One region of the Paenibacillus sp. RC21 genome, then DNA from elsewhere that is predicted to be linked to it. Evidence: predicted binding sites of a transcription regulator. Region 1 holds the regulator's gene; the other holds the start of a gene.
What was found. Region 1 encodes LexA, which represses DNA repair genes until DNA is damaged. Its sites were predicted from a motif close to CGAACATATGTTCG; they were not measured.

Region 1 (3,423 bases):
AGGGGAGAATAGACATGAAAAAGCATTTTTTTGAATTTTCTCAGGACTGGGATTTAGATGAAGAGAATACGAAATTTTTATCAGTATTCACTTACTTCAAATGTTAAAATTCTGTTGAAAATGATAAAGTCCTACCGACTGCTAAAGGGCCCCTTAATATTGGTTCAATATCCGTTTTACACTATAATGCGGCACAAAAAAGCGGGAAGAAATCCTTCCCGCTTTTCGCTTAAAAACAATCATTAACGTCTGCGTTGTCTATCATTTACACTAAACAGATTAACAGCCAGTGCGTTACCTCTAGCACGTGCAATCGCTCTCTGATTTGAACGGATCGATAATCCTCTTCTTCTCACGTGACGTTTGAAATGTCTTTTACACATGATATCACCTCCCTTCACAAGAAATGAAGGTACGGATGAATTTTAGAAGTGTTTATGCTTACGGTTACGTTTGGAAATTTTGATGTTCAATGCATTGGTGGCTAGTGCGTTACCGCTTCTTGTTTCGGCGGCTGCGGCCTGAAAGACTTTTACGACCAGAAATTTGTTCTTGCCGATACGGTGCTTATACGTTTTGACTCGATTTTTGATCATCTTCTTATCTCCTTTGCTAAGGTCTACTTTATTCATATGTCAGTAGCGCTAGCAATGTATCAGCATAAATCTATTAAAAGCAAAAAGAAGCTATCACCTATGATCCTAATATTCAGAAACTAATAAAGTATGGAGATACGGAACGTAAAAAAACTTATGCTTACCTGCCGTATCCTTTCCCACTTTACGTTGTAGGAGAAAGTTACAGCAGATTAGCATAAGTAGAATAGTAAAGAATGAAGATAAGAAGCTGGTAAAAGAAATATTACTTATTATAAAGGGTTTTAAGTTTTTTCTCGTAATACGCTTCCTGGTTAAGAATACGATTATTCAGTTGTTCAGATAATATACCATATTTATCTAAAATAATGATATAATTCTTTTGATCCACCAATATACAGAACAGTAATTGCAGGTATAAACCGTTTAATCTATGGGCTATCAAAGGAAAAAGAATAGCTGTGAGGAACATTTTGTGTACATAAAATCAACACAAAACCGGCTTGCCATGGGCAGCCGGTTTTGTTGTAGCGGGAAGAATAACGGGGCTGAAAAATGAAAAATCAGTGGAAGTCCCGGAAGAGTCCTACAACCTTGCCCAAAATACTGACGTGCGTCAGACGAAGCGGTTCAAAGGCCGGATTTTCCGGTTGAAGTCGAATATGATCTTTTTCCTTGTAAAAAGTTTTAACAGTAGCCTCGTCCTCGTCTGTCATGGCCACGACAATATCGCCGTTATCGGCTGTCTGCTGTTGACGTACGATGACATAATCTCCGTTGGCAATACCAGCTTCAATCATGCTTTCTCCTACAACAGATAACATGAATATTTTATCCTCACCAACAAAATGTTGGGGAAGAGGAAAGTAATCTTCAATATTTTCTGTTGCTGTAATAGGCAGACCAGCTGTAACTTTGCCGACGACCGGAACACGACTAATTGAGTAATTAATCAAGTTGCTGTTATCCGATTCGTCTTGGCCGAGTAACTCGATGGCCCGCGGTTTCGTTGGATCACGACGAATCAGTCCCTTTTTCTCCAGACGATCCAAATGACCGTGAACCGTAGAACTGGAGGCCAATCCGACAGCCTCACCTATTTCGCGTACAGAAGGGGGATAACCCTTTAGACGCACTTCATTGCGGATAAATTCAAGAATGGCCTGCTGGCGGCTTGAAATCTTAGACATACCGTATCAACCCCATTTAGTAACGTTTGGGAAAATTATAGCATAGAACCTCCGTTCGTACAAACGTAAGTTCTAAATAATCCTAAAAAATAATCACGAACTTTTGTTCTCTTTTCTATTGAACAAAACAAATGTTCGTGTTATATTGTGAAAAAACATAGGAACAAACGTTTGGAGGACGCGACAAATGATGAAATATAGCACATATCAAAGTATTTTTCCAATGAATTTAGAAAAGATTCAAAATGTCCGGAATGAGAGAAGGGCGCAGCTTGTACGGACCATTTCCAACAGTCTCCTGCCCAAACTTCTTATTCTGGTTATCGTTGCCTGGATTGCGGGTGCAGGTGTACTGACGGTATTCGCGGCTCCTTCGGTTTCGAATGAAGAGGTGACCAAACTTATTGTACAACCTGGGGATACATTGTGGCGGATTGCCTCCACTCATAAACCGGAACGAATGGATACACGGGTATATATAGAAGGAATTGTTCGGATTAACGGAATGGAAGATCGAGGAGTGCAGGCAGGCCAGCTTTTAAAGCTTCCGCACTTCTGATCAGTCACATTAGAGCTGTCAGGGAACGTGATACGGGAACCTTGACAAGCTCTTTTCTACATGTCAAAGTGTATTATATCTTTGCTTATATGGAGGGGACAGAATTTGGATATAGACAGCTTGGTACAGCGCATCAATGAATTGGCTCGCAAAGCAAAAGCCGAAGGATTGACGGAAGAGGAAACAACAGAGCGCGCCAATCTTCGGGAAATTTATTTGGATAACATTCGCCGTAATTTCCGGCAGCAACTTGATACGATTGAAATTGTGGACGAAGATACGTCGAAGGGAAATGGTGGGCTGAAGCATTAATGTCGCTAAAGCGGCTTAGCCCGCGTAATTTGCTTTTCGTTTTTTTAAGGTATCTATTTTTGGTATCTATATAGATTAGGATTGGTAGCAATTGTTTTAAGCAATATATTTGGGAAGGGAATTGAGAGATGGCCCGGTCATTTGAAAGAAAAGTTCGCAAAAACACAGCGCATTTGAATAAATCGCGCAAAAAGCAAGGCATCCAAACCATTAGTGGCGCCGGTTCTGCAATGGATATTTTCCGTGGACGTAATATTACCGTGCCAATCATGTTGGCTGGACTTGCAGTTCTGTATATGCTCATGAGTTATTTTTTGACTAAGACTGGTATGCGCGGCATGGACTGGCTTGTATTCGGCTTGTATTTGATGCTGGCTGTTATCTTTTTCATCCGCCGTCCTTATTTGAAGGTTGGAAAGAGCACGCTGTATATGTTGAAGGGTGGCAGAGAGCGTCCAATGACGGCAGAGGATATGAAAGCCATCAAGATTGAAAAGGGTTACGTAACGGTTGAAAGAAAAGGTAAGGGTGGCAACTTTATTTTTACAAAATCACTGGGCCGTTATGATACGGATGCCATTGCAGAGCGGCTTGAGAAGTTTGCGCTATCTAATCAGGTTCAAGTAGACAAAAAATAACGACTTCTGTTGGTTAGAATCGTTTAGATTGTCCGTGGGCCTGTAGCCTCTGTAAATAAGGTCGCATGATGTTATTTCATATAACACATTGCGGCCTCTTGATTAATATGGGCACATAACGATTGGAA
Region 2 (3,423 bases), 370 kb from region 1:
CATTTCTTTGTAATAAAAGATACTGGAGAAGCCACCCATCTTTAAAATAGGAGGAGAAATAATGATAAAACGGCTTGATCATCTCGTTTTAACTGTTAGAAAAATTGAAGAATCCGTACATTTTTATACCCATGTTTTGGGTATGAAGGAGGAAACGTTCGGTTTAAATCGTAAAGCATTGCGTTTTGGCGATCAAAAAATAAATTTACATGAAGCTGGAAAAGAATTCGAACCCAAAGCCCAAAACCCGGTGTCCGGGTCTGCTGATTTGTGTTTCATTACCGATAAAAACATCGAAGAGATTGTGAATCATCTAGACACCATTGGAGTGAATATTGAGGAGGGACCCGTAACCAGAACAGGCGCGCTAGGTCCTATTGTATCCGTTTATATTAGAGATCCGGATCAAAATCTTATTGAAATATCTCAGTATTTAGTGTGATTTTACATGTTGTGACCAAACCGCACCCTATTTCCCACAAGTTATAGTGAGTTCTATTCACTTCAATTCCAAAATATCAGGTCGTAGTAACTGGTTCATTAAAGAGGAGACAGGTTTCCCATGCTTTTAATTTTATTTGCGTATCAGATGCATCCCAAATACGGTTAATCCTAGCATCCAATAGAGATGAATTTTATAATCAGCCCGCTGCTCTAATCTTTTCATCTTGTTCCCAGTTGTAAAATTTCCCTAAGAAAATTTGGCTATAATAAAATTTTTAAAACTCCCAGCAGCGGGCGGTAAATATCTCTCAATCCTCCATGCTAATCCTATGGATCGGTGGCATTCTGGGGCATTTAGGCGGACTTGGACAACCTTATGGGTGTCCAGTCCCTGTAAGTCTGGAAGCAACGATACGCCAAGGCCTGAGCCCACCAGTCCCGCAACGGTTGCGACCTCTTCGCCTTCAAAGGTGATGTGAGGTTGGATTCCGTGTTCTTGAAACATCAGATCCGTGGTTTGACGGAGAGCGTATCCTTTTTTAACAAAATAAGGGATTCATTAGCTAATTCGTTCAAACCAATGAAATGAGCTTGGAGATTGATCGGCTTAATGCTGGCTGGGAAAGGTTCAGTACCTCTGAAGCTCGCGTAACATGCTGTATGTCAGCCAAGACCTGAAAATATTTTAATTGTTGAATTTCCATACGTGTCCTCCTGAATTCATTTCACATTATTCATTACTGAAATGCATCGAAAGCATACTTATCATAAATTATACTTCTGTCATCGTTGATGATACCATAAGATTATCAGGTTGAGTCGATATGATGTGGAGGGTTTACAATGCACTATCTTAACGCCGTAATTCTGATAAGTCTAGCTGGATCGCGACTGAACTTATCACTAGACCAGAGAGTCCTTTCCACAATATTGGCAGCATAATAGGTAAACGCACTCGCGGACGTCACATTACTCTCCAAAATCTGTATCGAACTACTCAATTGTTATTTAAGGAACAAAAGTTAATAGGGACGAGCAACGAAGAGAGATACCAAGTTGCATTAAACTATTATCGATCAATTAAAGATACATTCTCCAAGGAATGGATTGACTACGGGGAGTACCGTATCACTCATATTGTTTGTCTAGATGCTCTTTCTATTGCGGGGTCCAAGCTTCTAACAATGTGCATAAATGAGCGTGATAGAATCGATTATAATATGATGCATAAGAGAGTAAAGAAGCTCAGTACAATGAATTGGTCATCTGACGGTCCTTTAAAATATGTAAAAGGTGTGAGTGGATCTAAATCTTTAGCAGCAGATTTAATCGATATGATGCTTTTGGCGTAATTGTTTTTATATCCCTAAACATCTTAGATAGACTTAAGCTCTTTATTAGTAATATATTTTTTATAAAAGGCAGGATGCTTAGCACATGATATAAGTAACAAAAATAGTGGAGATAGCTCTTTAATTGCTGTCTCCACTATTTTTTTAATTCCAGTATTTACTTTGTATATAGAACGTATGTTTGGTATATAATTGACTTGTGAATGTATGTTCTTATTCATTTGCTTTTTGGAGGTGCAACATGATTAAAAAAGATAAGAGAACAATTTTTTTAGCAGATTGTCAAAGTTTTTACGCTAGCGTGGAAAAAGCTTCTCACCCAGAATATAGAAATAAACCACTTGTGGTAGCTGGCGATCCTTCACGTAGGTCGGGAATCATTTTAGCGGCGTGCCCCATTGCAAAAAGTTTTGGTGTAACTACAGCAGAGCGTCTGGGAGAAGCTGTGAAAAAGTGTCCTAAACTTGTTATCGTACGACCACGGATGAAATACTATATTGATGTTTCTTTAGCAATCACGAATATATACAAGGAGTATACTGATCTTGTAGAAGTGTTTAGTATTGATGAACAGTTCTTGGATATTTCTGGTAGTGTAAGAACGTTTGGTGATTCATTAGTTATTGCAAAAGACATTCAGCAAAATGTTCTTTTACAAACTGGAGTTTGGGTTCGAATAGGAAGCAGCTTCAATAAGATACTTGCAAAAATTGCAACTGACATTTGGGCCAAGAAGAACAAAAGCGGGATTTTCACACTATCCAGAGCAGAAGTTGAACATTTATTGTGGCCACAGCCGGTCAGCAAAATGTTTGGAGTGGGATCGCGGATGACAGCACATTTTGCACGGCTTGGCATAACAACTATTGGAGATATAGGCAGAATGACTTTGCCAGAACTTAAGACGAAACTCCGCAGTCATTTTGGAAAACAGTCGGACATCCAGGCTGAGATTATGTGGAGAACTGCTAACGGTTTGGACGATAGTCCTGTTATCCCATCTACGCTCGATTCCCCGCAAAAGTCGATAAGCCATGCAATGACCCTGCCCAAGGATTATTCGAACAAGAATGAGATTGAAACGATTTTGCTTGAACTCACCGAAGAGGTTTGTCGAGACAGCCGTCGTAAAGGGTATATGGGTTCTGTTGTGACTGTCAGTTGTATATGCAGTCCATATGAAGCCCCTACTGGATTTTCCAGGCAAATGAAGCTTACTGACCCGACTAACAATACGAATAAAGTGTACGATGCAGCAAAAAAAATATTTTATAATTTTTGGAATGGCATGCCGATACGACGCCTAGGTGTCACTTTAAGTGAACTGGTTGACGATCAAACATATCAACTCTCCTTCTTTGAAGATCAGGAGCGTACACGTTCCCTGGAAAAAGCAACAGATAGCATTAAAGAACGCTATGGTAGTGCAGCTATTGTAAGAGCTTCCTCTTTGACCAACGCCGGTCAGGCGCTGGAAAGGTCCCTAAAAATCGGGGGGCATTATAAATAAACAGTTCGCAGATAAGGAAAATAAAACTAATCATCTAGCACTATGCATTTAGAATGCTCCTTTAAGATAGTACCATAAATCAATAATACAAAAATAATTATGCTTTCCATTGCTAAA

Region 2: the regulator LexA is predicted to act here: its motif matches at 1,967-1,980, upstream of ABIA61_RS07185 (DNA polymerase IV).

What each region holds. Positions count from the first base shown of each region.
Region 1 covers NZ_JBIYCS010000002.1:48,511-51,933, reverse strand. Annotated here, with positions in the region: gene ABIA61_RS05390 (hypothetical protein) at 243-383, opposite strand; gene ABIA61_RS05385 (hypothetical protein) at 426-596, opposite strand; gene lexA (transcriptional repressor LexA) at 1,160-1,786, opposite strand; gene ABIA61_RS05375 (LysM peptidoglycan-binding domain-containing protein) at 1,977-2,345, shown strand; gene ABIA61_RS05370 (DUF896 domain-containing protein) at 2,451-2,657, shown strand; gene ABIA61_RS05365 (hypothetical protein) at 2,786-3,295, shown strand.
Region 2 covers NZ_JBIYCS010000002.1:417,070-420,492, reverse strand. Annotated here, with positions in the region: gene ABIA61_RS07205 (VOC family protein) at 62-442, shown strand; gene ABIA61_RS07200 (LysR substrate-binding domain-containing protein) at 692-949, opposite strand; gene ABIA61_RS07195 (LysR family transcriptional regulator) at 1,017-1,148, opposite strand; gene ABIA61_RS07190 (hypothetical protein) at 1,446-1,796, shown strand; gene ABIA61_RS07185 (DNA polymerase IV) at 2,038-3,306, shown strand.